Regions from separate parts of the Aeromonas dhakensis genome, predicted to be linked through region 2. Evidence: riboswitches for the same ligand, from Rfam matches in the RefSeq annotation. Region 2 holds a riboswitch; the other holds the start of a gene.
The links. Region 2 has a riboswitch for lysine ahead of CK627_RS16905 (Na+/H+ antiporter NhaC family protein). Riboswitches for the same ligand answer to the same signal wherever they lie in the genome.

Region 1: linked by a shared signal. The riboswitch ahead of lysC (lysine-sensitive aspartokinase 3) and the one ahead of CK627_RS16905 (Na+/H+ antiporter NhaC family protein) in region 2 are both predicted to bind lysine.

The regions. Positions count from the first base shown of each region.
Region 1 covers NZ_CP023141.1:2,779,871-2,791,478, reverse strand. The annotation lists gene CK627_RS13230 (alpha/beta fold hydrolase) at 133-915, opposite strand; gene CK627_RS13225 (MmcQ/YjbR family DNA-binding protein) at 1,022-1,378, shown strand; gene CK627_RS13220 (GNAT family N-acetyltransferase) at 1,375-1,863, shown strand; gene CK627_RS13215 (DUF3802 family protein) at 1,919-2,254, shown strand; gene msrA (peptide-methionine (S)-S-oxide reductase MsrA) at 2,592-3,224, opposite strand; gene argA (amino-acid N-acetyltransferase) at 3,484-4,812, shown strand; lysine riboswitch at 4,920-5,144, shown strand; gene lysC (lysine-sensitive aspartokinase 3) at 5,234-6,586, shown strand; gene CK627_RS13195 (protein kinase family protein) at 6,676-7,764, opposite strand; gene CK627_RS13190 (LTA synthase family protein) at 8,019-10,280, shown strand; gene CK627_RS13185 (S66 family peptidase) at 10,370-11,383, opposite strand; gene CK627_RS13180 (substrate-binding periplasmic protein) at 11,559-11,608, opposite strand, start outside.
Region 2 covers NZ_CP023141.1:3,644,920-3,656,527, reverse strand. The annotation lists gene rpsA (30S ribosomal protein S1) at 1-1,618, shown strand, start outside; gene ihfB (integration host factor subunit beta) at 1,713-1,997, shown strand; gene CK627_RS16955 (LapA family protein) at 2,154-2,438, shown strand; gene lapB (lipopolysaccharide assembly protein LapB) at 2,448-3,614, shown strand; gene pyrF (orotidine-5'-phosphate decarboxylase) at 3,714-4,415, shown strand; gene rrtA (rhombosortase) at 4,468-5,046, opposite strand; gene CK627_RS16935 (tRNA-uridine aminocarboxypropyltransferase) at 4,976-5,662, shown strand; gene queC (7-cyano-7-deazaguanine synthase QueC) at 5,685-6,392, shown strand; gene queE (7-carboxy-7-deazaguanine synthase QueE) at 6,454-7,125, shown strand; gene CK627_RS16920 (DUF3820 family protein) at 7,127-7,357, shown strand; gene CK627_RS16915 (cob(I)yrinic acid a,c-diamide adenosyltransferase) at 7,354-7,917, shown strand; gene CK627_RS16910 (H-NS family histone-like protein) at 7,984-8,388, opposite strand; lysine riboswitch at 8,709-8,880, shown strand; gene CK627_RS16905 (Na+/H+ antiporter NhaC family protein) at 8,967-10,547, shown strand; gene CK627_RS16900 (thymidine kinase) at 10,634-11,215, shown strand; gene CK627_RS16895 (flavohemoglobin expression-modulating QEGLA motif protein) at 11,284-11,608, opposite strand, start outside.

The sequences.
Region 1 (11,608 bases), 870 kb from region 2:
GGGGATGGCGGTCATCCCGTGTCTACGGGGGGCTTTTTTGACCCAGGCGGCAGCGTTGCCTACCATGGCTCTCCCCTTCAGCGCGCTGGCTCAAGCCACCAAGACCGCCTCAAGCAGGCGGTTGGCGCCAATTCAGCCGGGCTGGGCGGTGAGAAAGGCCAGCGACTGGCGGTTGAAATGCTCGGGCCGCTCCACGTTGCAGACGTGACCGCAGCCGTCGATGATCTCGAGCCGGCTGTAGGGATCGCGCGCCACCTGCTCGCGCACCGGCGCCAGGAACATGTGATCCTGCTCCCCCATCACATAGAGGGTGGGAATGGGCAGGGCCCGCTCCTTGAAATAGCGCATCAGGGGGTTCACCTCGGTGGCGAGGCGAAACCAGCGCTTGAACTCTTGTTGGCACAATTTGCGCGCCTCGCGCACGAACAGGTTGCGCGACTCCTGATGGTGCTGGCGCGGCATGATGATGAAGGCAAACAAGCGGTAGAGCCACATGTAGGGCAGGATGTGCTGGCCGAGACGGCCGAGCTGCACCAGCACCCGCGAGCGGATGTCGAGGCGCAAAATGGCGCCGCCCAGCACCATGCTCTTGACCCGCTCGGGGCAGAGCTCCGCCAGATGGCGAATGAGGATGGTGCCAAGGGAGATGCCGACGAAGTGGGCGCGGCGAATGTTGAGGTGATCGAGCAGTTGCAGGATATCCTCGGTCACCGCCCGAAAGCTGTAGTGGCCCTTGATCACCTGCTGCAGCTTGTGGGACTGGCCGTGGCCGCGCAAGTCCAGCAGCAGCACGTTGAAGTGCTCGCGATAGGCCCGCAGCTGCTTGAACCAGATGGAGGAGCTACCGCCCGCCCCGTGCACGAAGACTACCCAATCCCGCTCGGGACCCAGCTCGAAGGTCTTGTGATACAGCATCTTGCGACTCCCTCATCGACGGCATTGGGGTATAGTAGGCGCGCATCTTAGCAGATTTTTTCACCCGACTAATACGTTTGCACCGCAAGCGGCGAGGAGCATGACCATGGAGTTGACCCGTTTGAGATCCTTTCTGCTGACCCTGCCGGGCGCCCAGGAGGATACCCCCTTCGGCCCTGAAATCCTGGTCTATCGCATCGCCGGCAAGATGTTTGCCCTGCTGGACTGGCAGGCCGAGCCGCTGCGGCTGAACCTCAAGTGCGAACCCGAGCTGGCCCTGCTGCTGCGCGAACTGCACCCCGAGGTCAAACCGGGCTGGCACATGAACAAGCAACACTGGAACACGGTCACCTTCAGCGATGGCCTGGCCGACGATCTCTGGCAGGGCTGGGTGCATCACTCCTATGAACGGGTGGTGGCAGGTCTGCCCAAGGCCAAGCGCCCGCAGGCACCCCAGCGATGAGCCCCGCCATGGCGGCAGAGCCCAGGCTTGTCCGGCTGAACGAGCAGCACATCCCCGCCCTTTGCACCCTGTTCGAGCAGTCGGTGCGAAGGATAGGCCCGCAGCACTACAGCCAGGAGCAGGTGGAGCAGTGGGCCCTCGGCGCCCGTCATCCCGGCTTTGTCGGCCAGCTGCGCGAGCACCACGGCTGGGTGCTGGAGCAAAACGGTGAGCCGCTCGGTTTCGTGACCCTGAGCCAGGATGGTCACCTCAGCCTGCTCTATGTGAGCGCCGATCACCCGCGCCTGGGCTATGGCGGCCTGCTGCTGGCCGCGGTCCTCGCCGAGGCGCAACGACTCGGACTCAAACAGCTGACGACAGAGGCCAGCGCCTTCAGCTATGGGCTATTTTTACGGTATGGCTTTGAGCTGACCGGATTGGAGAGCGTGGAGCGCGGCGGGGTCGGTTTTATCCGTTATCGCCTGCACTGTCGCTTGCCAAGCTAGGTCCAGCCACTAAAATACGCACAGTTTTTCCGTATTGTTGAGGATTGAGGCCGCCATGGTTGTAGAAAGCGAAGGCTATATCGCCCTGATTGAGTATCTGGTGGAGAGTCTGGGACTGTTTGAAACCCAGCAACAGAGCAGTGGTGAACAGACCATCGAAGATCTGGTGAGCAGCCGGGTGGCCGGCAACCTGATGGCCATCTGCGAGCAGAATCCGCAGCTCGATCCCAAGTTGCGCTTCGTGATCATGCAGGAAGCCGATGCGGTGGTGGCCGATCTGGAAGAGGTGCTCTCCGCCGTCTGGCTGCGCGCCCCGACCCCGGAGCAGAAAGCCTTCCTCGAAGAGTTCATCGATCTCATCAAGAACCTGTTTGACGGCGCCATCAGCTGAGCGCCATGGCGAACGTTCGCGTCGCCACTCCCCCACCATTTATCGCACCGCAGAAATGAAAAGGGCCGCCTTCATTGGCAGCCCTGCTTGCTAGCATTTCAACTCATCAAGTTTTTCAATGACTTTTATGAATTTCGAGGCAAGAAATGTGTCTGGTCTTGGCCGCCGTCCATGGTGGCTACCAAGTTGGGCAAGCCTGGTTCGAATAAGTTCCTCTCCATGACACATTTTTTTATGATTTTTTTCACTCTCCTGACAAAGCCCGATAAAAAGGCCGCAAAGGCGGCCTTTTTCTTTTCACAAACAATGACGAGTCACAGATACCCGTCATCTTGCCCTAACGGTTGAGGCTCGGTGGCAGGCAGACGCCGATGCCACCCAGGCCGCAATACCCTTCCGGATTCTTCTCCAGATATTGTTGATGGTAATCCTCGGCGTAATAGAAGGGGGCCAGCGGTAGGATGCGGGTAGTGATGGCGCGCCCGTCGCCGCTGGCCAGCATCGCCTGCTGATAGGCGGCCAGACTCTGCTGGGCAATCGCCTCCTGGGTGTCGTCCCCGAAGAAGATGACGGAGCGGTACTGGGTGCCAATGTCGCCACCCTGGCGCATGCCTTGGGCCGGATCGTGCTGCTCCCAGAACAGCTTGAGCAGATCGCCATAGCCGATCACCTTGGGATCAAACACCACCTGCACCGTCTCGGCATGGCCGGTCAATCCGCTGCACACCTCCTTGTAGGTGGGATTCTGGGTCACCCCGCCCTGATAGCCGGCGGCGGTGGAGTAGACCCCTGGCTGCTGCCAGAACAGGCGCTCCACCCCCCAGAAGCAGCCCATGCCAAACCAGGCCACCGCCATCCCTTCAGGCCAGGGGCCCTGAGTCGGGTGACCATTGACCGCATGCTGCTGGCCAATCACCATCGCCTCGCGGCGTCCCGGCAGCGCGTCTGCCGGCGAAATAATCTGTTCCATGCACCCTGTCCTTGTATAAAAACCTGTGCGATCACACAGCTGACGAAAAGGAATATCGAAGATAACAGTTTATGGGCCGGGATCAACCTGGGGCGTACCGCCACACCGCTGACGCCCCTGCCCCGCCTGGTATCGCCACCGTTCGCCCTGCCTGACCACCGCGATGACAAAATCACACTAAATCAATATTTAATCTTGATTTGTGCATTTATTTTCATATATTGAGCCCATTGCTGTTTTTTTATGGAAGATGCCTCAAGTGCGTGAACGCGAACCCAGCCTGGTCTATGCCTTTCGGCAGTCAACCCCCTACGTCAATGTGCACAGAGGTGCCACCTTCGTGCTGATGATGGGGGGGGAAGCCCTCTGCCACCCCAATTTCGCCAACATCGTCAGCGACATCGCCCTGCTGCAGACCTTGGGCATTCGCCTGGTACTGGTATTCGGCTCCCGCCCGCAAAACGACGAGGCGCTGGCCCGCGCTGGCATCGAGGCCCAGTACCACAAGCGGATCCGGGTCACCGATGACGCGAGCTTCGCCATCATCAAGCAGGTGTGCGGCGGGTTGCAGTACGACATCACCGCCCAGCTCTCCATGGGGCTCGCCAACACACCGATGCAGGGTGCCCGCATCAGCGTGGTGAGCGGCAACTTCGTCACCGCCCAGCCGCTCGGGGTGGATGACGGCATCGATTTTTGCCACAGCGGCCGGGTGCGCCGCATCGACGTGGAGGGGATCACCCGCCAGCTGGATCAGAAGAGCCTGGTGCTCATCTCCCCCATCGGCTGCTCGGTCACCGGCGAGAGCTTCAACCTGAGCTCGGAAGAGGTGGCCCGCCGGGTGGCGGTGGATTTGAAAGCGGACAAGCTCATCTGCTTCAGCAGCACCCAGGGGGTGATGGACCGCCACGGCGAGGCCATCTCCGAGCTCTTCCCCGAGCAGGCCGAAGAGTTGCTGGTGGAGCTGGAGCAGGCGGGAGAAGAGATGTCCGGCACCGCCCGCTACCTGCGCGTGGCCATTGCCTCCTGCCGCGGCGGCGTGCCCCGCTCCCACCTGGTGAGCTATCAGGATGACGGCGCCATGCTGCAGGAGCTGTTCAGCCGCGACGGCCTCGGCACCCAGATCGTGCGGGAAAGTGCCGAGCAGGCGCGCGCCGCCACTATTGAAGACATTGGTGGCATCCTGGATCTCATCCGCCCGCTGGAGGAGGAAGGTATTCTGGTGCGCCGCTCCCGCGAGCAGCTGGAGATGGAAATAGACAAGTTCACCATCATAGAGCGCGACGGCCTCATCATCGGCTGCGCGGCGCTCTACTGCTTCATGGAAGAGGCGATGGCGGAGATGGCCTGCGTCGCCATCCACCCCGACTACCGCAACTCCAACCGGGGGGATCAGCTGGTGGCCAAGGTGGCCGAGCGGGCCAAACGGCTCGGCATCCGTCGCCTGTTCGTGCTCACCACCCGCTCCATTCACTGGTTCCGGGAACGGGGCTTCGATCCGCTGGAGGTGGAAGATCTGCCGGTGGCGCGCCAACGCCTCTACAACTGGCAGCGCCGCTCCAAGGTTTTGTCCAAGACCATTGTGTAACTCATTGATTCTGTGTTGAGTTGGCTGACTTTTTGAACTTTTTCACAAACTCGATTGACAGTGCAATCCAACGCAAGGTATTTCTAAATGCACTCCACCGCCATGGTGGAGCCAGAAGAGGAGCGCTGCCCAGGCAGCCCGAGGGAGGACACCAGTGTCCGGTGAACTTGGGTCAGGGGGAGCAGCGCCGAGACATCTGAGGCAACTGGATACCTCAGTGTCGGCTGCGGGGGCTGAATCCCCCGGGTTGTCATCGGTAGTGGTCATCCCCCACCGCGCCCCGTCAGGGGCGGGTACGGGATGGGCTCTGCGGGTGGAGTGCTTCTGGCCGGGATAGCTTCGATCATTCCTGCCATTTTCAGCCTCCTCCTCTCTTTTTGCCCGATGGAACCGGATTTTCATATTAAGACAGGAGTAAGCAATGAGCCCGATCAATGTCGCCAAGTTTGGCGGAACCAGCGTCGCCAACGCGGCAGCCATGAACAACTGCGCCGACGTGGTGCTGGCCAACCCGGCCACCCGGGTGGTGGTGCTGAGCGCCAGCGCCGGCGTCACCAACCTGCTGGTGGCAATGGCCCAGGGCGATCTGGACGAGGCGGGCCAGGAGGCGCAGCTGACCAGACTGGCCGAGATCCAGCAGGCCATTCTGGCCGACCTTGGTCACCCGGGCGAGGTGAGTGCCCAGATCCACGACCAGCTCGACGAGATCCGCACCATGGCGCGCCAGGCCCATCTGCGTACCGATGCCGAGCTGGCTGACAGGCTCATCGCCTGCGGCGAGCTGATGTCTACCCGCCTCTTTACCGAGCTGCTGCGCCAGCGCGGCGTCAAGGCCCGCTGGCAGGATGTGCGCCAGCTGCTGCGCACCGACAGCCGTTTTGGCAAGGCCAGCGTGGATCTGGCCGCCACCCGTGACCTCTGCCAGCAGACGCTGGGCCCCCTGCTTGGCGACAGCCTCATCATCACCCAGGGCTTCATCGGTGCCGACGGCGATGGCCGCACCACCACCCTGGGCCGCGGCGGCTCCGACTACAGCGCGGCCCTCCTGGCCGAGGCGCTCGATGCCGGCTCCATCGAGATCTGGACTGACGTGCCCGGCATCTACACCACGGATCCGCGCCTGGTTACCCGCGCCCGCCCCATCCCCGAAATCAGCTTCGTGGAGGCGGCCGAGATGGCCACCTTCGGCGCCAAGGTGCTGCACCCGGCCACCTTGCAGCCGGCGGTGCGCCGCGACATTCCGGTGTTTGTCGGCTCTGCCAAGGATCCGGCCGCCGGCGGCACCTGGATCCGCGCCAGCACCCGCACCAATCCGCTGTTTCGCGCCGTGGCCCTGCGCCGCAACCAGGTGCTGGTGACCCTGCACAGCCTCAACATGTTCCACGCCTACGGTTTCCTGGCCGAGGTGTTCGGCATCCTGGCCCGCCACCGCATCTCGGTGGATCTCATCACCACCTCCGAGGTGAGCGTGTCGCTGACCCTGGATCACACCGGCAGCCAGAGCAACGGCGAACCCATCCTCAATGACAAGGTGCTGGCGGAGCTCGGCCAGCTGTGCAAGGTGCAGGTGGAGACAGGGCTGGCGCTGGTGGCGCTCATCGGCAACCGGATGAGCGAGGCGGTCGGGGTGGGCAGTCAGGTCTTTGACGCCATTCGCGAACACAACATCCGCATGATCTGTTACGGCGCCAGCGCCCACAACCTCTGCTTTTTGGTCAAGGAGGACGAGGCGGGCCACATCGTCAACCGCCTCCATCAGGAGCTGCTCGACTAAGGGGCCGTCAACTCGCCAGGATCAACAGAGGGGCCGCCGGGCCCCTCTTTCTATATAGGGTGATGTTGGGATGAGAGAGTCGAGCGCCCCTAGCCCGCCGTAGTCAGCGCCGGCAGCAGGTTGGCCCGGATCTCCTCGCGCAGCCCTTCCAGCCGGCGCAGCAGCGCCCCCTGATCCAGTCCCGCCTCGTCGGGGCCCAGGTTGTCCGCCAGCTCGGCGTAATGTTCGGTCACCGCCTGCTCCAGCCAGTCGAGCCGGCGCAGGGTGAGCGAGCCACAGCTCTTGCCGCTGAGATCGTCGGCAATGTCGAGCCGGTGGCTGCGATACATGTCGCGCCACCAGTTGGCAGCGAGCGCCTCTTCGCTGGCGAGCGCCGATCGCCACTCGCCCAAGAGCCCTTGCAAGCGGGCCAGCACCGGCGCACTCGCCCCCTCCCGAGTCAGGTGCTGCAGCTCCCGCTGCGCCCAATTGACACACAGGCCGCGCCAGTAGCGAAACTGCGGCAGCGGATCCGGCTCGTCTAGCCACAGGCCCGAGAGGGTGCGGGTCTCCAGCCGTTCAGGTACGTGAAAACCGTGATCGGTGAGGCCGTTGGAGTTGAATTCATGGCGGGGATCGAAGGGCCACATGTAGCCAAAGTCGAACACGCTGATCTGCTGGCCGTCGTCCAACAGGTTGCCGGGGCTCGGATCCCAGTCGAACCAGCCCCAGTGGGCCAGCTCAGCCTGCACCGCCAGCATCTGCGCCAGGTTGCGCTCATTGAGATCATGCACCGGCACGCCCCGCAGCCAGGGGGAGACCAGCACCCCGGCCCGGGCCGAGCCAAAGCTGGTGCAGACCACGTTGGCCAGGATGGTGGGGTGCAACTCCCGCAGGGCCTCTATCTCCCGGCGGCGCTCCAGCTCGGTCAGAAAAGCGGTTCTGCCGTCCACGTTGGCCACCAGAGAGTCGTGCCGGCGACGCTTCAGGCACCAGTGATGTCCCTCCACCTTGAGGTGGAACACCTCGGCGGTGAGGCCGTGACGATAGACCTTGAGCACGGCCGGATGATCCTCCTTGAGACGCACCAGCTGGGCCACCGAGAGGGGACAGTCCTGCTCGCGCCCGATCCGGATCTCCTCCTTGCTCTCCAGCATGCGGAGCAATCTTGCCTGACGTGCCGCTACTTTGGGATTCATACATGTACCTCCATCCATATTGAGAGACTAAGCAGCAAGGCTGGAGCAGACCAGCGGCAAAGCGTCATGATGACGCTTTCATCACAGAATGAGTGTGCCCCCCGGATCGGGATCACAGTTTGCATGGATCCACAGTCATGCAACCTTCATTGTTTGGTCATTAAATTGACAACAAGGAACAAGCCCATCACCATCGGGTCAAATTAAATGCAGCAGCCATGCATCTCCGTCACTCGCTCAAAGGATGAGCTCATATGAAATCCCCCACTTCAGCACGCTTGCCAGCCAGGGTCTCCGGTCTCCCCGCCCTGCTGCTGGGCATGCTGGCCGCGCTGCTGCTGCTGACCCTGTTGCTGCCGCAGATCAATCCCGCCAGCTGGCTCGGCCGGGCCCAGCCGCTGGTGCTGGGGCCGGCGGACAACCCCATCGCCACCCTCACCCGCCATGCCCTGCTCTACAAGAGCGACAGCCGCGGTCTCTATCTGGTGGTACGCAGCCAGTGGCAACTACGGGGACCGCTGCAGGAGGGGGACAAGGTCAGGGTGGAGCTGCTCAACGACAGGGGCGAGCGCATCGATCAGCTGAGCCAGCCGGTGGACAAGCGCCAACAGTGCAGCAAGGGGCGCTGCACCCTGGATCTCAACAGCACCCTGCGCGCCCCCGACGACGCCCTGGCCAGCCGCTATCAGCTGCGGATCGGCCTGCTGCTCAAGGAGAGGCCCGAGAGCGGCGAGTTCAGCCAGATCCTGCAGACCCTGCCGGAGCGAGGCTTCAACCTCACCTATCTCTGCACCAGCCTGCTGCTGGTGCTGGCCCTGAGCGCCGCCGTGCTGAAGGTGGTGCTGCCCACCCTCAGGCGCAATCTGCGCTGGCGCATCGCCGGCAGCCTGCTGCTCGGCAACCTCACCTTCGTGCTGCTGCACGGCTTCGTGGTGTTCAAGCTGGGGGAATTTCTGCTCTGGTCAGGCTTTCGCCCCGAGCACTACTACCTCGCCTGGGGCAGCATGGTGCTGGGCTGGAGCCTCTGTGCGCTGGCGGGTTTCAACCTCTACATGGGGCTGGTGTTCACCGCCCTCTCCGGCATCGGCCTCTTGGCGAATTTCATGAAGATCGCCATCTACGGGGTACCTCTCGGGGGGGACGATCTCGGCAACCTGGTGGCGCTGCTGCGCATCCTGCTGGAACAGCATCCGGTGCTGCCGCTGCTGGGCGGTGCGATCGCCCTCTTCCTCTGCTGGCGCTTCGCCCTGTCACGCTGGGTGCTGCGTACCGCCGCCGCCACCGCCGCCTTCTTTGCGCTGTGCGTGTTTGCCACCCAGACCGGTAACAAGCTGCTGGGGCCCAACATTCGCTACGTGGACAGAGCGGTCAACTACCACAGGGACATCATCCGCTCGGGGCCCGGCCTCTATCTGTTCAACCTGGTGGACGAGATGTTGCAAAGCGGCAGCGTGTTTCGCTATCCCTTGCAGATCAACGAGTTCACCCCCCAGCTCAGCCACGTCAGCCTGAACCAGCCGCCCCGTTTCGATCTGGTGATCGTGCTGCAATATGAATCCCTCTGGCTCGGCTGGCAGGGCAAGATCTGCGCGCCCCCACCCACCCTGAGCCTGCCGGCCAGCGTGCAGCAGTGGCACAAGAGCATCCACTCCCCCACCACCGGCGGCATGACGGTGCTGGCAGAGTTCGAGATGAACACCGGCCTGCCGGTAGGCCTGCTCAAGCAAGGGGTGGTGCCCTACTACTACCTCTCGGAGCAGGTGCCGGGCCTGGCGCAGAGTGCGAAGCAAAGCGGCTACCGGACCTTGTTTGCCCACCCCTATGTGGAGAAGTTCTGGGGCCGCGCCAAGGCGATCCCGGCCCTTGGCTATGAGGAGCGCTGGTTCGACAACCGTTTCACCACGCTCGAACACAAGGGGCTCTATATCTCGGATGATGCCCTCATCGACCACCTGCTCAAGCGCAGCGAGCAGGATGAGCAGCCGCTGTTCGCCTACGCGGTCACCATGCAGGGGCACGGCCCCTTCGACGGGGATCGCTACCAGGCCCAGCAGCTCAACAAGGCCTGCCCGGATCAGAGCGAGGCCGACCGCCAGCTGCTCAACACCTACTACACCGGCGTGGTGGATGCCATGGCATCGCTTGAGCACCTGCTGACCAGCCTGGATCGCTCAGGCAAACGCTACCTGGTGGTGGCTTTTGGCGATCACCAGCCGTTCCTGATGTCGGCCGGCAAGGGCATCCACGGTGCCAAGCCACCCCGCGATGCCAGCTACCAGATCCCCATGATGGCCTTTGCCCGCGCCGATGACGCCCTCAATCTGGCGACCCAGTTCGACCCGGTGCGCCAGCTCTATCAGATGGGCCAGGCCACTCGTCAGCTGCTGGCGGGCGACATGACCCCTCTCCCGGATCAGGCCCTGCTTCATCCGGTGCTGGGAGAGGAGAAGGGATTCGACGTCTCACCCCTGGTGCCGCAGATCCGCGCCAGCTTCCGGCCCGATGCCCTGCCTTGAGCCCCGTAGCGACGGGATAGATGACAAAGAGGTCGCCCGGGCGACCTCTTTGTCTATGTGTCGATGCGACTATGGCAGGCGGCGCGAACTCACTCGCCGAGCCAGGACTCGCACAGGGTGAGGCGCTGGGCATCGAGATCCAGCATCGCCTCGATGCCAAGGGGCAGGGTCAGCATGGGGTGGGTGTGGGCGCAGTCATACTCCGCCAGAATGGGGAAGGTCGGCTCCCCCACCACCTCCAGCAGGATGTCGAGCGGCCGCCGGCCGCTGCCCTGACTGTCGAACAGCTCGTGTTTGCCGAGCACCAGGGCACCGATGCGATCAAACACCCCGCACAGCTTGAGGTGGGCAAACGAGCGCTCCACCGTCGCTGCCAAATGGAGGCTGTCCTCCAGCAGCAAAATGTCCCCTTGCTCGATGGCCGGCATATAGGGGGAGCCCCAGATCCCCGCCATCGTATTGAGGTTGCCGCCAATGAGCCGGCCCCGCACCCGACCGGTGCCCACCGAGATCAGCCGGTTTGGCCGGCACTGCTTGGCACGGCTCTGCTGCTCCCAGTCAAGCCGCTCCTCGGTCCATTGCGCCGGGGTCGGCACTGTGTGAGGCACGGCGGCGCCACCGGCTTGGCAGATCTGGCGAAAACCCGCCAGGGTCTCGTCCACCAGCGGCGAGAGCTCGCCAAAAGAGGCCACCAGCGCCGGTCCGTAGAAGGTGACGAGGCCAGTGCGGGCATGAATGCCGAGCAGCAGGGCCGTCACGTCGGAGTAGCCAATGATGATTTTGGGGTCGCGCATGAGCGCATCAAAATCGAGATAGGGCAGCAGGGAGTTGGAGTTGCTGCCGCCAATCACCGACATGATGCAGCGCACCTCTGGATCGCGAATGAGGGCATTGAGCTCGGCAGCCCGGGCGGCGATGGAGCCGGAGCGCCAGTGATCGCGCTGGCCGGTGAGGCTGCCCGCCTTGAGTCTGAAGCCCTGCCCTTCCAGAAACGCCCCGGCACGGGCAAAGCGGTTTGGCGCCCAGGCGGTGGCCGCACTGGAGGGGGAGAAAAAGCCGATGGTATCGCCGGGCTTGAGCCCCGGCGGCTTGAGTGTTGTCATCGCAAAGGGTCCTGTTCCAGATCTGGCCATCCAGGGCATGGCTGCCACAAGAAAGGACTCATAATAGCCATTAGATGGCCGTCAAGGCACCAAGAAAAGATGGCTGTTCAGGTAGTAACCGACGCCACCCGACAGGTGATCACGAAGTCGAGACCCGCATGGGAGATAGCACGGCTCACTTGCCCGCCGGCTGAACCCAGAAGCGACGCCCCCATGCCTGGCTTA
Region 2 (11,608 bases):
CCGTCAAGGTTCCATCGTCAAGGGTACTGTCGTTGCTATCGAAAATGGTTTCGTACTGGTTGACGCCGGTCTGAAATCCGAGTCCGCTATCCCGGCTGAAGAATTCAAGAACGCCATGGGCGAGCTGGAAATCAACGTAGGCGACTCCGTTGACGTGGCTCTGGACTCTATCGAAGATGGTTTCGGCGAAACCAAGCTGTCCCGCGAAAAAGCCAAGCGCCACGAAGCCTGGCTGCAGCTTGAAAAAGCTTACGAAGAGCAAGCTACCGTTATCGGTATCATCAACGGCAAGGTCAAGGGTGGTTTCACCGTTGAACTGAACGGCATCCGTGCCTTCCTGCCGGGTTCTCTGGTTGACGTGCGTCCGATCCGTGACACCGCTCACCTGGAAAACAAAGAACTCGAGTTCAAAGTCATCAAGCTGGACCAGAAGCGCAACAACGTTGTTGTTTCCCGTCGTGCCGTGATCGAGACCGAGAACACCTCCGAGCGCGAAAGCCTGCTGGCTAACCTGCAAGAAGGTCAAGAAGTTAAGGGTATCGTCAAGAACCTGACCGACTACGGTGCATTCGTAGATCTGGGCGGTGTTGACGGCCTGCTGCACATCACCGACATGGCGTGGAAGCGCGTTAAGCATCCTTCCGAAATCGTCAATGTTGGCGACGAGATCGCAGTCAAGGTTCTGAAGTTCGACCGCGAGCGTACCCGTGTATCCCTGGGTCTGAAGCAGCTGGGCGAAGATCCCTGGGTTGCTATCGCCAAGCGTTACCCGGAGACCACCCGTCTGTCTGGCCGCGTGACCAACCTGACCGACTACGGCTGCTTCGTTGAAATCGAAGAGGGCGTTGAAGGCCTGGTACACGTATCCGAGATGGATTGGACCAACAAGAACATCCACCCGTCCAAGGTTGTTAACGTTGGCGACGTGGTTGACGTGATGGTTCTGGACATCGACGAAGAGCGTCGTCGTATCTCCCTGGGTCTGAAGCAGTGCAAATCCAACCCGTGGCAGCTGTTTGCCGAAACCCACGCCAAGGGCGACCGTGTTTCCGGCAAGATCAAGTCCATCACTGACTTCGGTATCTTCATCGGTCTGGACGGCGGCATTGACGGCCTGGTTCACCTGTCTGACATCTCCTGGAACAACCAGGGTGAAGAAGCAGTTCGTGAATTCAAGAAAGGCGACGAAATCGAAGCCGTTGTTCTGCAAGTTGACCCGGAGCGTGAGCGCATCTCCCTGGGCGTCAAGCAGATCGAAGAAGATCCGTTCAATAAGTACCTGTCTGACAACAAGAAAGGTGCTATTGTGAAGGGTAAGGTTACCGAGGTTGATGCCAAGGGTGCCGTGATCGAACTGGCTGACGGCGTAGAAGGCTACTTGCGTGCCTCCGACGCTGCTCGTGACCGCGTAGAAGACGCCACTCTGGTGCTGTCTGTTGGTGACGAAGTTGAAGCTAAATTCATGGGCGTTGATCGCAAGAACCGCACCGTGAGCCTGTCTGTCCGTGCCAAGGACGAGGCTGACGAGCGTGTTGCCATCGACAACCTGAACCAACAAGAAGAAGTTGTGTTCAGCAATGCCATGGCTGAAGCGTTCAAAGCCGCCAAGGGTGAATAATCCTTGATGCAAGAAAAGGGCGGCGTGTCACGCCGCCCTTTTTTATCTTGGCGTAATGAATATTGCATGTGATCGGGGAAGGAGATTTAACGTTATGACCAAATCAGATCTCATCGAACAATTGGCTGCCAGCCGCATGCATATGCCGGCCAAAGATGTCGAAGCCGCCATCAAGGAGATCCTTGAGCAGATGGCGTCGACTTTGCAAAACGGCGACCGGATTGAAATCCGCGGATTTGGAAGTTTTTCACTGCACTATCGTGCACCCCGTGTGGGCCGCAACCCCAAGACCGGGGACAAGGTTGAATTGACCGGGAAATATGTTCCGCATTTCAAGCCCGGCAAAGAGTTACGCGAGCGCGTGAACATCATCGAATAATGCAGAAAATGGCATACCTGGGTATGCCTTTTTTGTTTTTACGGTTTCTATTGTGGCAATTGTCCGGTTTTGCCAAGTCTTTTCCCATTCGCTCTAGAGTCTGCCGGTGATTTTAAGGATAATCAGCCTCTCATTAGCTACTGACAGGGAGCTCCTATGAAGCGTATCTTGGCCCTCATTCCACTGGTGCTGGTGTTTATCCTGACGCTGGCCATCGGTTCGCAAAATGGCCAGCTGGTGCAGTTCAATTATCTGATTGCCCAAGGGGAGTTCTCGCTCTCCATGTTGCTGGGATTCTTCTTTGGTGGTGGCTTCCTGCTGGGCTGGCTGGTCTTCGGTTTGCTGTTCTTGCGCCTCAAGATGCAAAATCGCACCCTCAATCGCACCATGCGCCGTCAATCCCGTGAATTGGAGCTGGCCCGAACGGCTGCCAAGGAATAATGTCCCTCGATGCTTGAACTGCTTTTCCTGCTGTTGCCCATTGCCGCCGGCTACGGCTGGTATATGGGGCGCAGGAGTGTTCGCCAGGACACCCAGAAACAGAGTAACCAGTTTTCCCGCCAGTATGTGGCGGGTCTCAATTATTTGCTGTCCGACGAATCCGACAAGGCGGTGGATCTCTTTATCCAGCTGCTGGAAGTGGACAGCGAGACCATCGAAACCCACCTCTCTCTCGGCAACCTGTTCCGTCAACGGGGTGAGGTAGACCGGGCCATTAAGATCCACCAGAACCTCATTACCCGCCAGCTCACCATGGAGCAGCGTCAGCTCGCCCTGCAGGAGCTGGCGCGGGACTTCCTCGCCGCCGGCCTGCTCGATCGGGCCGAGAAGTTGTGGCTCGAGCTCACCGAAGACGGGGACTATGAGGAGACGGCGCTGGCCCAGTTGCAGCTTATATATCAGCAGTTGCGTGATTGGGAGAAGGCGATCGCGGTGAGCGAGCGGCTGCAAAAATTCCAGGGCAAGAAGCTGGCTCCCACCATTGCCCATTACCAGTGCGAGCTGGCCGACATGGCCCTGCGCGAAGAGAATCGCAAGCAGGCCCAGCTGCGTTTTCGCAAGGCCCTGACTGCCGATGGCAACTGTGTGCGTGCCTCGCTCGGCCTCGGCTGGCTGGCCAAGGGGGAGGGCGATCCCCGCCAGGCGGCCCGCGAGTTTGAGCGGGTGCTGACCCAGGACATCGATTTCGCGAGCGAAGTGCTGGAACCCCTGTGTGAGAGCCTGGAGCTGTGCGGCGAGGAGGCGCGTATCCCCGAGCTGCTCGGCCAGGCCCAGGAGGCGAGGGCCGGCTTCCCGGTCACCTTGCGGCTGGCCGATTATGTAGAGCGCCACAACGGGCGCGAGGCAGCCTCCGAGCTGGTGCTGCGCCAGCTGCGGCGCACGCCGTCGCTGCGCGGCTTCCAGCACCTGATGGCGCTGCAGTTGCGTGGTGCTGAAGAGGGGCAGGCCAAGGAGAGCCTGACCATGCTCAAGGCGCTGGTCGACGAGCAGATCAAGATCAAGTCCACCCACAAGTGCCGGCAGTGCGGGTTTGCCACCCACTCCCTGTTCTGGCAGTGCCCCTCCTGCCGCCAGTGGGGAGCCATCAAGCCGATCCGCGGTCTGGACGGGGAGTAAGAGCCACAACAATGTCATTAACCAGGCCCCTGCGGCCTGGTTTTTTCAGGCCGGGCCGGACTCGCTCCGGACGGCGCATAACCATCGATAGGAAGTGAGATGCTAGATCCCAAAGTACTGGTTGCGCTGGATTATCAGCACGAGGCCGATGCCTTCGCCTTCATTGAACGTATCTCCCCGGCCCAGTGCCGTCTCAAGGTAGGCAAGGAGATGTTTACCCTGTTTGGCCCCCAGTTCGTGCGTCAGCTGGTTGCCAAGGGGTTCGATGTCTTTCTGGATCTGAAGTTTCACGACATTCCCAACACCGTCGCCAAGGCAGTCGCCGCCAGTGCCGAACTCGGCGTCTGGATGGTGAACGTGCACGCCAGCGGTGGCGAGCGGATGATGCGGGCCGCCAAGGAGGCGCTGCTGCCTTATGGTGACAAGGCGCCGTTGCTTATCGGGGTGACCGTGCTGACCAGCATGGAGCAGTCCGACATGGCGCCGCTGGGTCTTGATGTGACGCCGGCTGAGCAGGTGATCCGGCTGGCCAAATTGACCAGGGACGCCGGGTTGGACGGGGTGGTCTGCTCCGCCAACGAAGCGCGTGAGCTCAAGGCGCTGCTCGGTGACGAATTCAAGTTGGTGACGCCGGGGATCCGCCCCACCGGTTCGGCCGCCGGGGATCAGCGCCGGGTCATGACGCCGCTGGCGGCGGTGGAGGCGGGTGCCGACTATCTGGTGATTGGCCGCCCCATCACCCAGGCGGCCGATCCTGCCGCCATGCTGGCCGGCATCAACGCAGAGCTGGCGGGTCGCTGATAAAAAAAGAGAATGCCGGCCCGATGGGGCCGGCATTGCATCCGGTGCAGGCTCACTCCTTGACGGCGTGGGGGCGCAAGGTGACCGGCAGCAGGCCGAGCAACAGGCCGGCGCCCGAGCCAATCAGATGTGATTCAATGTGTACCCTGGCCCCGATGAGGGCGGACACCGGACTTTCCCCCGCACTGTAGAAATCCACCCCAAGCTTGATCGCTACCCCTGCCAGCATCAACCAGCCGGAGTGGCGGCGATAGCGAATATCCTGCAGCGCGCCCCACACGAACAGGCCGTGCAGCGCTCCCGACAGCCCCATGTACCACTGGGTCTGCGGACACCACCACCAGATGCCGAGCCCGACGGCGCTCCCCAGCAGCAGCAGCAGCAGCGGCAGGCGACAGCCTGTCAGGTATTCGCGAAACAGGCTGTAGAGCACGCACAGCCCGCTCAGGTTGAGCAGTAGGTGCCACAGATTGGTGTGGGCCAGATTGCCTGTTATGATGCGCCACCCTTCACCCTGGGCTATCAGGGTGCGATCGAAGGAGAGCTGGTGATTTGGCACGGTGAAAAAGAGCAGCAAACTGGCGAGTGAAAGCGTGATGACCCAGAGCAATCCTGATTTTTCTGACAACATGAAACAGTCCGACGACAACAAGAGTCGATACTGTACACGTTGCACCAGAGCCCTCAAAGCCTGTCTGTGCGATTATATTCGACCGGTTTCACCCCATGCGCCCCTGCACATCCTGCAGCATCCGGGGGAGGTGGGTCATCCCAAGGGGACTGCCGTCCTCTTGGCCGCCTCGCTGGCGCAGGCCCGTCTGCATGTGGGTGAACAGGTGGCCGACGTCCCCGAGCTGGCGGCCTTGTTGGCCGATCCCGCGCTGCAGTGTTATCTGCTGTGGCCGGATGAGGAGGCCATCACCCTTGCCGAGGTGCGAGAACGGGAGACGGCCGAGCCGGCTCGCCGAGTCTGTTTTCTGCTGCTCGATGGCACCTGGCGCAAGGCCTACCGGATGCTGCACAGCAACCCCGAGTTGCAGCAGTTGCCGCGAATTGGGCTGGATGCCGTCGCGGGACAGTACTCCATTCGCAAGAAGCCGTTTCCAGAGGCGCTCTCGACCCTGGAAGCGGGCTACCATCTGTTGTCCCAGTGGGAGGGCGCACCCGATCGCTTCGCCCCGCTGATGACCCTTTTTACCCATTTGAACCGGCAGTGGCATGATTTTGCCCAGGGCCGACGCAGTTGAACTGCCCAGAGGAGTGACATACGTGAAAAAAGCCGTCGTGGTATTCAGTGGTGGTCAGGACAGCACCACCTGCCTGGTCCAGGCCTTGTCCCGTTATGACGAGGTGCACGCCATCACCTTTGATTATGGCCAGCGCCATAGTGAAGAGATAGAGACGGCGCGCCGTCTGGCCAACCGGCTCGGCATCGCCGCCCACAAGGTGATGGACGTGACCATGCTGGGGGAGCTTGCCATCTCGGCCCTGACCCGGGACGAGATCCCGGTGAGCTTCGAGCTGCAGGAGAATGGCCTGCCCAATACCTTCGTGCCGGGCCGCAACATCCTGTTTTTGACCCTGGCCGCCATCTACGCCTATCAGGTGGGCGCCGAGGCGGTGATCACCGGGGTGTGCGAGACCGATTTCTCCGGTTACCCCGATTGCCGCGACGAGTTCGTCAAGGCGCTCAATCAGGCCGTCTCGCTGGGGCTGGATCGCGCCATCCGCTTCGAGACCCCGCTGATGTGGCTCGACAAGGCCGAGACCTGGGCGCTGGCGGACCACTACGGCCACCTCGATACCGTGCGCCAGCAGACGCTCACCTGCTACAACGGCATTGCCGGCGATGGTTGCGGCGCCTGTCCGGCCTGCGATCTGCGCAGCCGCGGCCTGCAGCAGTATCTGGCCGACAAGGCGGGCGTGGTGGCGCGTCTGCATCAAAAAACCGGGCTCGGTGAGAAAAGCGGATGCTGAGCCTGCGTCTCGGCCATGCTTGGGGTATAATCCGCGACTTTTGCAACCAGCCGTGACCAAGATGCACTACCCAATCAACGAGATATTCCAGACCATCCAGGGGGAGGGGGTCTTCACCGGCCTGCCCGCCATTTTCGTTCGCCTGCAGGGTTGCCCGGTGGGATGCCCCTGGTGCGATACCCGTCATACCTGGGTGGTCGATCCTGCTCGTGAAGTGGGCGTGCAGGCGGTGCTCGACTGCTCCAACGAATCCGATGGCTGGAGCAAGATGAGCACGGAGCAGATCCTGGCCAGCTTCCAGCAACTTGGTTATCAGGCGCGTCACGTGGTGATCACCGGAGGCGAACCCTGCCTCTATGACCTGCAGGATCTCTCTACCGCCCTCATTGCGGCAGGCTATCAGGTGCAGATTGAAACCAGTGGTACCAGCGAGATCAAGACCCATGAGCAGACCTGGGTCACCGTATCCCCCAAGATCAATATGAAGGGTGGGTTGCCGGTGCTGGTCTCTGCCCTCGAGCGCGCCAACGAGATCAAGCATCCGGTGGCCACCGAGCGCCACGTGGAGGAGCTGGATGCGCTGCTGGCCACCGCTCGTCTGCGCGACGACGTGGTGATTGCACTGCAACCCATCAGCCAGAAACCCAGGGCGACCCAGCTGGCCATGGCAACCTGCATTGCCCGCAATTGGCGACTCTCCATCCAGACCCACAAATATCTGGATATCGATTGAAATGGAGTGGTTGTCCGACGAGCGGGTCTTGCTGTCGCTGGCCAACAAGATGCCGTACGGCAAATATCGGGGGCGGCGCATCATCGATATTCCGGAGCCTTATCTGGTGTGGCTGGCCCGTACCGGTTTCCCGGCCGGATCACTCGGTCAAACGCTGGCGCTTGCCTATGAAATCAAGCTCAACGGGCTGGAATCCATGATTGTTCCCATTATTAACAGGATGTCGGTATGAGGATATATACGAGGCAGGGCGACAAGGGCATGACTCGGCTGGCCGATGGCGTGCAATTGGCCAAAGACGATATGCGTGTAGAAACCTATGGCTATATCGATGAATTAAATTCTCATATAGGTCTTCTTATTGCCGAGGTGCCCGCAGCGGAAACCGGATTATTGGCAGACCTGTTATTGCTGCAACAGGAATTGTTCGATCTTGGCGGGGAACTGGCATTTTCCAGTGACGCTCAGGAGGCCGCCATCTGGCAGGTGAATAACGAGTGGACCCTGCGACTGGAACAACAGATCGATGCCTACAGCGCCAATTTGCCGCTGCTGCGCAATTTCATTCTGCCCAGCGGCTCCCGGGCGGCGGCGCAAGCCCATGTGGTGCGCACCCTGACCCGGCGCTGCGAGCGTCTGCTGCTGACTTTGGGCCGCAGCGAGCAGCTCAACCCGGCCATTCTGCCCTACATGAACAGGCTGAGTGACTGGTTCTTCACCATTGCCCGCTACCTGCTGGCCTGTACCGCGACGCCCGAAGTGCTCTGGGTCAAGGCGGCAGAGCGGGGCTGACGGCAGGCCGCAGGCAATAAAAAACCTCGCAAGGCGAGGTTTTTTTATTGAGCCTATTCTGCTTTATCAGATGGCAAAGTCTTCGACGGATTTACCTTCGGCGACCGCCTTGGCAATCACGGACGGCATGCGACCCTGACCGGTCCAGGTTTTTTCCACGCCGTTGTCCATATAGCGATATTTGGCCGGACGAGGGGCACGTTTGCTCTTGGTCGCCTTGGCCGGTTCGGCTGCGACTGTGCCAACCAGTTCTGCCGGATCAATACCGGCGGCTTTCAGCATTTCGGCATATTCATTAATTTTGCGCTGATGTTCTTCACGAGCCTGACGCTCGGCGGCTTCATCCTGCTGGCGTTCGCCGACGATCGCGGAGAGCTTTTCCAGGCCTTCTTCCAATTGTTCCAGCGTCAGCTCACGGCAAGCGGCGCGCAGGCTACGGATATTCAGCAGTACTTTCAAAAATTCGTTCATAGTGTTCACCACGCGAGCAAAAGAGTGAATTAAATAAAAATAGTTATTTTGGCTAATTTATACGGCCGTTCGGGATTAAGTCAAGCGAGTCGAATTAATAAATTCATGCCTGGAATTAAGTAATGCAATTGAATTCAGGCCCGATTCAGCAATATTGGCCAGTGGCATACTCGACTGAGTTCCAAGTAGATGAAAATAGCGACAAAATCATAATGTTTGCACCATTTGACTACCTCTTTGCCCTTTTGATCTGGCTTGTTTGGGGATTTAATCAAAAAACTTGCTATAACGTGTCGGCACGATAAAATGTGCCTCGAATACCTTTAAGTAGAGGCGCGCTGCCTATGACTACTTGTGCGGAGGGTGATGCCGATGATGCACAAGGAAAGGAGTCAGCGCCGAAGTGGCCAGGCCATCATACCGGGCTGCTGGTTCTGCATCTAATAGGTGCAGGACTGCCATAGTCATCCACTATGGAGCGCTACCTGAAGGGGCTGAGGAGTATTACCTCCCCATGGGTTTTGTTTCTTTATCCTCTCGGTAGATCTCCACCTGCTGTCTTTAGGTGCAAAGAGATCATGGACATCGTTCACTACGCCGACTCCGGTTGGTCAATCATTCCCCCTCTGCTGGCCGTCGCACTGGCGATCCTCACCCGCCGTGTGCTGCTGTCGCTGGGCGTCGGTATCGTTACCGGCAGCCTGCTGCTGAACCAGTTTTCTCCCCTCGACTCCCTGCATTACATGCTGAACACAGTGCTCAAGATCTTCTGGGTCGACGGGGCGCTCAACCGTGACAACATCAATATGCTGCTGTTCATGCTGCTGCTGGGCGGCCTCATCAGCCTGATGAGCGTCTCCGGCGCGACCCGGGCGTTTGCCGAGTGGGCCGCCAAGCGTGCCAGGACCCGCAAGGGGGCCAAGGCGCTTACCGGCATGATGGTGTTTGCTTTCTTCATCGACGACTTCTTCCACAGCCTGTCGGTGGGGGCCATCTGCCGTCCGGTCACCGACCGCTTCCAGATCTCCCGCGCCAAGCTGGCCTACTTGCTGGACTCCACCGCGGCGCCGGTCTGCGTGCTGATGCCCATCTCCTCCTGGGGGGCCTACATCATCGCCCTGGTGGGCGGCATCATGACGGCTCACGGCATCACCGGGCAGAGCCCCATCTCAGCCTTCGTCGAGATGATCCCGATGAACCTCTATGCGGTGTTTACCCTCATCATGGTGCTGGTGGTGATCGCGTTTCAGCTGGATATCGGTCCGATGCGCCAGCACGAGCAGTGGGCGCTGGAAGGCAAGCTGTGGGATGAGTCCAAAGGCCGCCCCATCGGTCTGGACATGGAGAGCCCGGAGGAGAGCAACGGCGGCATGATCGACATGGTGCTGCCGATCCTGACCCTGACCGCGGCCACCGTCTACTTCATGATCGACTCCGGCGCTGCCGTGCTGGCCGCCAATGGCGAGCCGTTCAGCGTGCTCGGTTCGTTCGAAAATACCAACGTGGGTTCCTCCCTGGTCTACGGCGCCCTGTGCAGCCTGGTGGTTTCCATCGGTCTGGCCATGCGTCTGAAGCTCGGTGCCAAGAACTGGCTCAAGGCCGCGCCGCAAGGGGTGATGGCCATGCTGCCGGCCATCAACATCCTGCTGTTTGCCTGGACCATTGGCGCCGTGGTGCGCGATGTGGAGACCGGCAAGTACCTGGCCTCCCTGGCCAACGGCAATCTGCCGGTGGAAGTGCTGCCGGCCGTGGTGTTCGTGCTCTCCTGCGCCATGGCGTTTGCCACCGGCACCAGCTGGGGCACCTTCGGCATCATGCTGCCGCTGGCGGGTGACATGGCGGCTGCCAGCGATGCGGCCCTGATGTTGCCGATGCTGGCCGCCGTGCTGGCGGGGTCGGTGTTCGGGGATCACAGCTCGCCCATCTCCAGCACCAGTATCCTGTCGGCCACCGGTGCCGGCTGCCATCACATCGATCACGTGATGACCCAGCTGCCCTATGCCCTGGCCATCGCCTTCGGCGCCGCCCTCGGTTATCTGGTGATGGGGCTGATGCACTCGGTGCTGGCGGGTTTCAGCGTGAGCGCCCTCTGGTTCGTCATCTTCTCCAGCTACCATTTGCGCAAGGCAAGGTCCCAGGCGGACCTGGCTGTTGCTTAAAACGTACAAGGGGCCGCAAGGCCCCTTGGTTTTGTTAGGGGCTTTGGTTAGCATGCGCCCCATAAATTCAGTTTCGGAACAGTATCATGGCTTCACTGCACTACAAGTTTGCCACCATGAATTCAGGCAAATCGACCCAGCTCATTCAGGCGCACTTCAACTATCTGGAGCGGGGCATGCATCCCTTGGCCATGACACCCGCCATCGACGACCGCTTCGGGGTCGGGGTGATCAGCGCCCGGGTGGGGTTGGAGCTGAAAGTCGAAGTGTTCAGAGAGCGCTGTGATCTGTTCGAGATGGTGAAAGCCCGTCATGCCGAGAAGCGTATCGATGTGTTCATCGTCGATGAGGCCCAGTTCCTGACCAGGGAGCAGGTCTATCAGCTGGCCCGTATCGTCGACGAGCAGGACATTCCGGTGATCGCCTACGGCCTCAAGACCGATTTTCGCGGCGAGCTGTTTCCCGGCTCCTATCACCTGCTCTGTCTGGCCGACAAGTTCGAGGAGCTCAAAAGCATCTGCTGGTGCGGCAACAAGGCGCACATGAACTCCCGGGTCAACGAAGCAGGCCAGGTGATGCGAGATGGCGAGCAGGTGGAGATCGGCGGCAACGATCGCTATGTCTCCCTGTGCCGCAAGCACTACCTGGAAGGGCGGGCCTTCAAATAACCCGCGGCTGATGGGGATAACATGAACAAGCAAGGCGCCAATCTGGCGCCTTGCTTGTTTCTGGCGGTTCAGTCGATCTCGATATCGACCGGGGCGATGATGGGATCGGCCACCGGCAGGCGGTGGAACAGCTGGCGAAAGTGCTGCTGTACCCGGCCGATATCCACCAGCGACATGCCGGAGGCGAAGCCGAACCAGACGTAGAGACCGGTGAGATCGCGAAACATGGGGGGCAGATAGCGCGGAGCGTCGATAAGCCCCTCCAGGTAGTGCTGATAGAGCACCGGGATGTCGTCCAGGGTCACCTTGCCGACAAACAGCATGGGCAGGATCTCGGGGACCCCCTCCAGCACGGCGCTGCGGATGAAGTTGACCGTCTCCACATAACCCTTC